Regions from separate parts of the Bradyrhizobium sp. USDA3010 genome, predicted to be linked through region 1. Evidence: predicted binding sites of a transcription regulator. Region 1 holds the regulator's gene; the other holds the start of a gene.
The links. Region 1 encodes LexA, which represses DNA repair genes until DNA is damaged. Its sites were predicted from a motif close to TGTTCNNNNTGTGTTCNG; they were not measured.
Positions count from the first base shown of each region.

Region 1 (4,821 bases):
CGGTCACACCTGTGGTCCTACCCCCGAGCTTTCTACCTTTTGCTCGGGGCCCATGAGTGCGATCGGCACCCGGCTTTCCCTGCGTCCTCTTCAAGAGCGAAGGCGAAACGAAATGCAAAGCTCGGGCATTCATGTCGCGAGAACGTCGATGTGTGACTCACGGATCGTGCAACACATTCGCTGTCGTCCCTGCGAAAGCAGGGACCTATAACCACCGAAGGTGATTGTTGCGCGACGCTGGGGCCACAGCCCTCTTTTACAACACGACCCTGTGGTTATGGGTCCCTGCTTTCGCAGGGACGACGCCGGGAGAAGCCGCCGCTCCTCGGTTCAAGCACAGGCGTCTCTGGAATACTGGATCACCCCATGCGCGGGTGATGACACCGCGTGAATGGACCGAGCCGGGCCAACGTCAGCACCTTGGTCGCATGTCTGCCGCACAAATCGAGGACATTGCCGGCCGCCCGCAATTCTCGTACACGGTTTCACGCAATGACCTCGCAACTCTCTCCCGATTCCGTCGACGTGCTGCTGTTCGATATCGGCCGCGTCGTGCTTGACATCGACTTCGAGAAGGTGATGGCGCACTGGGCGCGGCATGCCGGCTGCGCGCCGGCCGACCTCGCCACGCGCTTTGTCGTCGACGACAGCTTCAAGCATCACGAGATTGGCCGGATCGACGATGCGGCGTTCTTTGAAAACCTGCGGCGGACGCTCGGCATCAACCTCACCGATACGCAGTTCCTGGAAGGCTGGAATGCGATCTTCACCGGCGAGATGCCGGGGATTGCCCCCCTGCTCGCCACCGCCGCCAGGCGGATGCCACTCTACGCCTTCTCCAACACCAATCCGGCTCATGTCGCGCATTTCTCGGTCACCCATGCCGAGCTGCTCAGCCATTTCCGCACCGTCTTCCTGTCCTCGACGATCGGGTTTCGGAAACCCGACGCCGAGGCCTACGATCATGTGGTAAAAGCCATCGGCGTGCCGGCGTCGCGGATCCTGTTCTTCGACGATCTGGCTGCCAACATCGAGGGCGCGCGGGCGCGCGGCCTTCATGCCATCCACGTGACATCGACGGATGACGTGGCGAGGGCTCTGACTGCACTTGGTCTTGAACATTTGGATTGAAGGAGCTCCGAGCGTGGCCCTGATGCCGGTTGCCGATGCCCTGTCCGCTGTCCTCGCCGGCGCCGAACCGCTGCCGGAGGAGATGGTCGCGCTCGATGCCGCCTACCACCGCACCCTGGCGCGCGACCTCGCCGCCCGGCGCACCCAGCCGCCGCAGCCGATGTCGGCGATGGACGGCTATGCCGTGCGTGCGGCCGACGCTGGTGATCTGAAGGTCCGGCTCAGGGTGATCGGCGAAGTCGCCGCCGGCCGGCCGTTCGAGCGCACGGTCGGCGCCGGCGAAGCGGTGCGGATCTTCACCGGCGGCGTGATCCCCCATGGCGCCGACGCCGTCATCATTCAGGAAGACACCGCCGTCGACGGCGACCACATCACGATCACGGAGCTAGCTGCCGCCGGACGGCACATCCGCCCGGCCGGCGTCGATTTCCGTGAAGGCGACGTGCTGCTCGCGGCCGGCAGCCGCCTCTCCGATCGCGCGCTGTCGCTGGCGGCCGCCATGAACCATCCGGAGCTCGCGGTGCACCGCCGTCCCAAGGTCGCGGTGCTGGCGACCGGCGACGAGCTGGTGATGCCGGGCTCGACGCCCGGCCCCGGCCAGATCGTCTATTCCAACGGCTATGCGCTGCGGGCGCTGGCGCGCGCCGAAGGTGCCGAGACCGTCGATCTCGGGGTTGCCGCCGACACGGTGGAAGCCACCACCGCCGGCATCCGCCGGGCGCGCGAGACCGGTGCCGACATCCTGATCACGACCGGCGGCGCCTCGGTCGGCGACCACGACCTGGTCAAGCAGTCGCTGGAGGCCGAGGGCGTCGAGATGGCGTTCTGGCGGATCGCGATGCGGCCCGGCAAACCGATGATGCATGGCCGGCTCGGCGCGATGCGGGTGATCGGCCTGCCCGGCAATCCGGTGTCCTCCTATGTCTGCGCCTTCCTGTTTCTCGTGCCGTTGATTCGGGCGCTGAGCGGCCGGAAAGCGATTCACCATCGCCGCGCGAGCGCATTGCTCGGCCGCGACCTCACCGCCAACGACCAGCGCGAGGACTATCTGCGCGCTCGCCTCGAGGAGCGCGAGGACGGCACGCTGATCGCAACGCCTGTCACGCAGCAGGACTCGTCGCTGCTCGGGAATCTCGCTGCGGCACGGGCACTTCTCGTGCGTCCGCCGTTTGCGCCTGCCGCCGTCAAAGGCAGCGAATGCGAGATCCTGACGCTGCCTGAGTGACAGCGCAGTTTGGATCGCTTGAGCGCTCACCGGATGCGTTCACCGGAAATTAAGTGGTTGCGGAACACATATCGAACATATAGTGTCCGTTCATGATTTGTTTCGAGTACTGGTGTGTACAAATGGGAGGCCGCGAGGGAGCGCTTGTGATGAGCACCGTGCTCCTGAGGTCAGGCCCCGCCTGAAAAGTCTCGGAATCGAACGACGCTACCAACCGGGGGAATACTCGAGATGCTCACGCGCAAACAGTACGAACTTCTGCGTTTCATCAATGAACGTCTGAAAGAGGCCGGCGTACCGCCCTCCTTCGACGAGATGAAGGATGCGCTCGACCTGCGCTCGAAGTCCGGAATCCACCGCCTGATCACTGCACTGGAGGAGCGCGGCTTCATCCGCCGCCTGCCCAACCGCGCCCGCGCCATCGAAGTCATCAAGCTGCCCGAGCTCTCGGCCGGCGGCGGCAACGGCCGCCGCGGCTTCACCCCGAGCGTCATCGAAGGCACCCTCGGCAAGCGCACCAGCACGCCGCCGATCGCCGAGGACGACGGCAACCGTCCGGTCGCGGTCCCCGTGATGGGCCGGATCGCTGCCGGCACGCCGATCGAGGCGCTGCAGACCCGCAGCCACACCATCAGCGTGCCGCCCGACATGCTCGGCTCCGGCGAGCACTATGCGCTGGAAGTGCGCGGCGACTCGATGGTCGACGCCGGCATCCTCGACGGCGACATGGCGCTGATCCAGCGCAACGACGTCGCCAATACCGGCGACATCGTGGTGGCGCTGATCGACGAGGAGGAAGCCACCCTGAAGCGCTTCCGCCGCCGCGGCGCGTCGATCGCGCTGGAGCCGGCCAATACCGCCTATGAAGTGCGCATCCTGCCGCCGAACCGGGTCCGCATCCAGGGCAAGCTGATCGGCCTCTATCGCAAATACTGATGGCGGCAAGGAACGAGCGACACATCGGATCGTTCCTTGAATGATAGCGTAACGTGCGGCCTACCCGATGCGCTCCGATACCTCTCACGCAGCGTCGCGTGTTTGTGATCGGGAGCGTTGGGCGACCAGTCGTACAATCGCCCAGAAACGAGGAGACACTCGTTCGCTATCGTCCACTCTGGTAGAGGCCCTATGCCTCAAGGAGAGGCACGGGTCGCTACCTCGATTTGAGGAGCCATCCGATGTGTGACTATAGTCTGCACGCCGTGGCGTCGCGCCCCGCCATTGTTGGAGAGACGCTGATCACCACGACTTTCCGCGGGACGTCGACCCGCGGCTTTGCTTCGGAGACCGATCCCACTGTCGCGGTCTGCATGCTGCCGGGCACCGAGCTCGCTTTCGCCGAGAACGTTCGCTACGACAGCCGCTGGATCTGGACCAAGACGATGAACTTCCGCGTCGGCGTGTTCAACGAAGTCGAGCCCGACGTTCCCGATCGCCATCATGACGCGGTCGAATTCCCCGACGGCAGCCATGTGCTGGTGACCCAGCTCGTCGAGGGACAACGCGTCAGCGTGCTGCAATTGCCGGCACTGCATCCGCCGGTCGAGCAGAAGCCGAAGGTTGTGGAGCGGCGGCCCTCCGCATTTGCGTCGCTGTTTTTGGGTTGAACGCATCGTCGCCGCGGAATGAGCTGTCCGGCGGCGGGTGACCTAAGCGATTTCGAGCGACCCCGGACGCCGGGTTCCGGGGCGCGGCTGGAGAATTGCGTCGGCGCGCGCCTTGGCGCATCATCGGGCACGGAGGACGTGCGTGGTGGTCGACAAGGTCACATGGCAAAAGGCCGGACGCGTCACGGAGCCGGGCCGGTATATGTTCCGGTTCGGCTGGCTGACGGTGACGGCTGACGACCTGAAGGTCTGGGAGCAATTCCCCGAGGCTTCCTTCACCCTCGTCAAGAAGCCCGACGCCGGCCCCGACTCCGACGAATACCACCTCGGCCTGTTCGAGCTGCCCACCGGCACCTCGCTCGATCCGGGCTAATCCTCGGCCTGCAAATCGGTCTCGGCCGGCGTCGTATCGACGGCGGGCCGCGGCGCGCTGGCGGGCGTGCGCAGCGTCGTCTCGCTCTCGCTATCGCCGGGAACCGCCGGCGACCACGGCCGGTCGATCCCGCCGGGCTTGACCGCATCGATGGCATAGCCGTCCCTGATGCGCCGCAGCACCAGCGCGCCGTGGCGCCGCAACCGCTCGGCATCGATCACCGAAGCCGCGCAATCCTTCGGCGCCGGACGCGCGCTCACGATCAGCGCCGCACGCTCGCAATCGTCGGCCAATGCCTCCGGCCGGCTCGCCAGCGCGACGAAGGCGCCGCGGGGACCTTGCGTCACGCAGCCGCTCGGATCGCAAGAGACACCCTCACCGAGCGATGCGTCGGTGGCGATCCGCGCATCGGCATCCGCCGCCAGCCACTCCTTCACGAGAAAGGCATCCTTGGCGCTGTGCATCAGATGCAGCCGCCCGTCGCC
Region 1 covers NZ_JBWJZD010000002.1:478,972-483,792, reverse strand. Annotated here, with positions in the region: gene AC066Y_RS05345 (HAD family hydrolase) at 493-1,131, shown strand; gene AC066Y_RS05340 (molybdopterin molybdotransferase MoeA) at 1,145-2,356, shown strand; gene lexA (transcriptional repressor LexA) at 2,588-3,292, shown strand; gene AC066Y_RS05330 (hypothetical protein) at 3,535-3,963, shown strand; gene AC066Y_RS05325 (hypothetical protein) at 4,109-4,336, shown strand; gene AC066Y_RS05320 (ComEC/Rec2 family competence protein) at 4,333-4,821, opposite strand, start outside.

Region 2 (4,821 bases), on a different contig from region 1:
TTCCGTAACCACGCCGGCCCTGGGCCTGCGGGCTGCGGCAGTTGCGTGTGGAGAGTACCCATGACCCGGTTTGTTGCGCGTGCGCTGGCACTGATCGTCGCAGGCTGGACGACCTCGGCGGCGTCGGCCGACCTCAACTACGGCTCACCCTATACCGTCTATCAGCCGCTCAATGCCTACAGCTGGGCCGGGCCCTATCTCGGCGGCAACGTCGGCTACGGCTGGGGTTCGGTCGAGAACAACCCGACCAAGCCGTCCGGCTTCGTCGGCGGCGTGCAGGCCGGCTACAATTTCCAGAACGGCTCGCCGTGGGTGTTCGGCATCGAGGCCGATATCCAGGGCACCACCGCCGACGATCGGTTCGCGCCCTGGAAGTTCTCCAACCCATGGTTCGGCACCGTGCGCGGCCGCGCCGGCTATGCGGTCAACAACGTGCTGTTCTACGCGACCGGCGGTCTCGCCTTCGGCGAACTGCGCGGCGAGACGTTTGGCATATCGGAGTCGCATACCAATGCGGGCTTCACCGTCGGCGCCGGCGCCGAAATGGGCTTTGCCCCGAACTGGAGCGCCAAGATCGAATATCTCTACGTCGATCTCGCCAACAGCAACTTCACGATCACCGGCGGCGCGCCGAACGGCTACAGCTTCAGTCTGGTTCGCGCCGGCATCAACTATCACTTCTGAGAACAAGAAAACGTCTGACATCAACTCCCGGCCGCGCCTCGCGCGGCCGGGTTTTTCTTTTGTGCTGATCGCTTGGACATGACGCGTGGAGCGTGCGCGCGGCAGCGTCCGCGAATCCAGTCGGTGAGCCGCACGCAGCTGATATGCGGGCACCGCCAATCGCGTCCGCATCATGCAGAGGATCATGCAGCGGGCGCGAGCCACGCGCCCGGCAATCAACTCACACGCAACGCTTCATTCGCCGTTCATCGCGAGCTACGCACCGCGCGCGCCCGTCATGAAACCACCAGGTTGACCGCCTTCGGGCCCTTGCCCTTCTTGTCGGGTTCAACCTCGAACGTAATGCGCTGTCCTTCAGTCAGGTCCTTCAACCCTGCGCGCTCGACAGCTGTGATGTGAACGAACACATCGCGGCCGCCATCATCAGGCTTGATGAAGCCGTAGCCACGCTCTCCGTTGAAGAACTTGACTGTCCCAGTCATGGCCATCGGGAAACTCCTCCCCCGTATTGCTCCACCGCTACGCGCACGCCGCGTAGCGGTTGACCGACATTCGCTTGTCGGAAGCTTGGCCACCTGAACAGGCCGGCGTCACGCCGCCGGTCCGCCTGGATTTATTTCGGCCTTGTCACTCCGCCGCAACCATTCGCGGAAGCGGAACGTAAAGCCAGTCGTAACAGGATGAGCATAATACGGTTCCGCGCGCGTTGCCTATGCTCAAATAGAACTTTTCAGTGGTGCTACCGATCAAGGTTTAGGCGTTTCGAGTCTGAAGCGTCCGGCGCCGCCTTGACCAAGCGGTCTCTCGAGTTCGGGCAGGATGATCTTCAGTTCGCCCGCCAGCGTCCACGGCGGATTCACCATCAAAAGCCCGGTGGAAACGAGGCCTGCGCCGGTTTCTTGCGGCGCCACACTGAATTCCAAACGCAAGCATTTGCCCGCGGGCCGACTGCTTGCTGTCGCTGCAGCGACGCTGCGCGCGAGCTCGTCGGTAGCTCTCCGGGTTTTTACGGGGTACCACAAAAGATACGTGCCGGTCGGCCACTTCGCGAACGCTTCGGTGAAGGCACTCGCCAGCCGCTCGAACTCGTCCTTCGCTTCGAATGGCGGATCGATCAGCACCAGGCCGCGCCGTTCGTTCGGCGGCACGAATGCGGGCAGTGCCATCCAGCCGTCGAGATCGACGACGCGCGCCTGCGCATCGCGTCGCAATGCATCGATCAATTGCTTGCGCGCCACGGGCTCGATCTCGCAGGCCGTCATGCGGTCTTGCGGACGCAGCAGCGCCCGCGCGATCAACGGCGAGCCGGGATAGGCTTTCAGCTCGCCTCTCGGATTGAATGCTCTGACGATGTCGAGATAGGGCGCGATCAGCGGCAACGCCTTGTCGGACAGCCGCGCCTGCATCAGCCGCGCTATGCCGGTCAGCCATTCGCCGCCGCGCTGCGCTTCGCTCGACGTCAAATCATACAGGCCGGCGCCGGCATGGGTGTCGATGACGCGGAACGGCGCCTGCTTCTCCTGCAGATAGGTGAGCATGCGCACCAGCACGATGTGCTTGATGACGTCGGCAAAGCTGCCGGCATGAAAGGCGTGACGATAGTTCATGCGATGACGCTGCGCTCCAGAGGGTGCGCATGTTGTACTGCGTCATGCCCGGCCTGTCCCGGGCATCTATGCCTTATCTCGTTAGTTTCGTGATGGCGTCCATGGCCGGGACACTCGGCGCGACGACGTGCGTCTGCCCGGCTTGACGCGGACGGGACTTCAGCCGCCGCGAACCGGCGGCATCAGCACCTGATCGCGGCGGCAGGCGCGGCGATCGATTTCCTCGCAGGAACGGAATTGCAGATCCTTGCTGAGGCAGATCCGCACCTCGCTGAGCCGCTTGCTGTCGCAGGTCACCGAGATCGCGGAGTTGCTGAGCCCCGGATTGGTCTTGATGAACGCCGTCTCCAGCTCGTCGGGCGCGATCGTCTTCGGCTCCGTCAATTGCAGGAATTCCTCGGGGATCTTCACCGCGGCGCGGGCCTTGCGGATGGCTTCGAAATAGGCGCGTTCGCCGAGGCCGGAGCAGGTGCCGTGCTTGTCCCACTCGTTGTAGATCAGCCCGGGCGCCGGCATCAGGTCGAGCATCGAGGTCATGATGCTGCGGGCGAGGCGGGGCGAGGGGCGCTGGCAGTATTCCGGAAAGCCCCGCTCATATTGCGGCCACAGCCCGTGCACCACGAACGAGTACGGCCGTCCGCCGCATTGCGCCTGGGTGCCGCGGCCATTGTTGCCGCGCTCGCTCGCCGCCTCGCAGAACGAAGGCGACCACGACAGCGACAGCACATAGAAATCGAACTCGCCGGGCGCATTCTGCCGGCGATCCTGGGCCGAGGCCCCCATCGCACCACACAGAACAAAGGCAATTGAAATCAGAAATCGGGAAATTGTGACCAACCGAGGCATCAAACGCTCCCTCACGCGACCATTCAGAACCTAGCAGGCCGCTAGAACATTTCAAGAACAAAAAGCCGCCGGCTGAGCGGCGGCGGCTTCCGTTTTGACCAAACTGGTCGGAGATCAGGGCCGGGCGGCCTTGCAGGACGGGTTATAGGCCCAGTTGCGGTCAAGCCCGGCGACGCACCATTCGACGCCCTGGCTAAGGCCGGCAAAGCCGCCGTCCTCGATGATCGAATAGTGCACCTTGCGCACCTTGCCGTCGCTCAACATCGCATCACCCGAGCAATAGCGGCGCGGAATGTTATCGGACTGCCAGGGGCGGAACGCGGTCTCATGGATCCGGCTGAAACCGGTGATCACGAGCGGCGAATTCCAGAAAGTGGCTTCCTTTTCGTGGAATTGATCGCTGATGACGTTCAGGGCCCTCTCGCAGGGTGCCACATTGCCGTCATAGCGCGGGCCGGACAGCCAGAAATTCAGTTCGAACGGATTGGCGGCCTGAGCCGTGCCCCCGAACGCCAGAAGGCCGACCACGAGCGCGGCGCCGAGGCCAAGCGTGTGGCTGAGTTTAGTGGGGGAGTTGAACAGGTTGCGCATGGGAATCCACCCGATGATCAGATGCGGCGGACGGTGCCGTGAAGCCCCGGCAAGGTCAAGTGCAGCGCGGCAACACCTGCGGAGAAGTCCACCTCCAGCAGCGGGCTCGTTCTTTCCATGGTCGCCGTCGCACTCTATGTTGGTCGCAAGCGAAATGGAGTCTGCGATGCGAAGGAAATTGGCTGCGTGCCTGGTTGCCGTTTGCGGGATGCTGGCCGTTGGTCCGGCGCGAGCCGACTGGATGCAGCCGGTGCCGCCGTTCAAGGGCAATGATACCGGCGGTATCATCGCCTATACGCTGGCGGCCCAGACCGACGCGCGGCAGCTCGCCGTCGATCACTGCGCTTCCTACGGCAAGGTGGTCAAGTTCCTTGCGGTGCAGCGCTACCCGGGTGGCTATCTCTCGTTCGCCTGCCGCTGGGTGCCCTACGGTTCGGCCCAGAGGCCGGTGCGCACACTCTACTGAGCGCACTCCAAATCCTTCGATCGTTCAGCCGGGAGCTCACCGCATGACCCGACAGCTTGCCTTGCTTGGTTCTGCTGTTTGCCTTGTCCTGTCCACTGGCGCGGCCAGCGCTGTCGACCTGCCGATCCGCAAGGCCGGTCTGTGGGAGATGAAAATGGTGCGCACCGGCGGGCCGATGCCGGAAATCACCATGCAGCACTGCACCGACGAGACCACCGACAAGGAGATGAGCGCGGCGGCCTCGCCGATGGCCAAGGAAGTCTGCTCCAAGCAGGACATCCAGAAGACCGCCACCGGCTATGTCAGCGACAGCGTGTGCAGCGTCGCCGGCATGTCGATGAAGAGCCATGCCGAGATCGTCGGCGATTTCAATTCCGCCTACACGGTCAAGAGCACCTCGCAAGCGGAAGGCGGCGCGGCCGGCTCCCGCGACACCACGATGACCATCGAGGCGAAATGGCTCGGCGCCTGCAAGAGCGACCAGAAGCCCGGTGACATCATCATGCCCGGCGGCATGAAGATGAATGTCAAGGATATGGAAAAGCTGAAGGGCCTTCTGCCCAAGCAGAAGTAGGCGGAGCGCCTTCGATTGCTGCCACGCGCGACGGCCTCTCACGCCGAGAGGCC
Region 2 covers NZ_JBWJZD010000039.1:17,678-22,498, forward strand. Annotated here, with positions in the region: gene AC066Y_RS36465 (outer membrane protein) at 61-684, shown strand; gene AC066Y_RS36470 (cold-shock protein) at 960-1,172, opposite strand; gene AC066Y_RS36475 (23S rRNA (adenine(2030)-N(6))-methyltransferase RlmJ) at 1,431-2,291, opposite strand; gene AC066Y_RS36480 (ribonuclease T2 family protein) at 2,451-3,137, opposite strand; gene AC066Y_RS36485 (hypothetical protein) at 3,252-3,728, opposite strand; gene AC066Y_RS36490 (hypothetical protein) at 3,895-4,194, shown strand; gene AC066Y_RS36495 (DUF3617 domain-containing protein) at 4,238-4,768, shown strand.
Region 2: a site for LexA is predicted at 3,180-3,197, ahead of AC066Y_RS36480 (ribonuclease T2 family protein). Genes of this name have one in related genera too.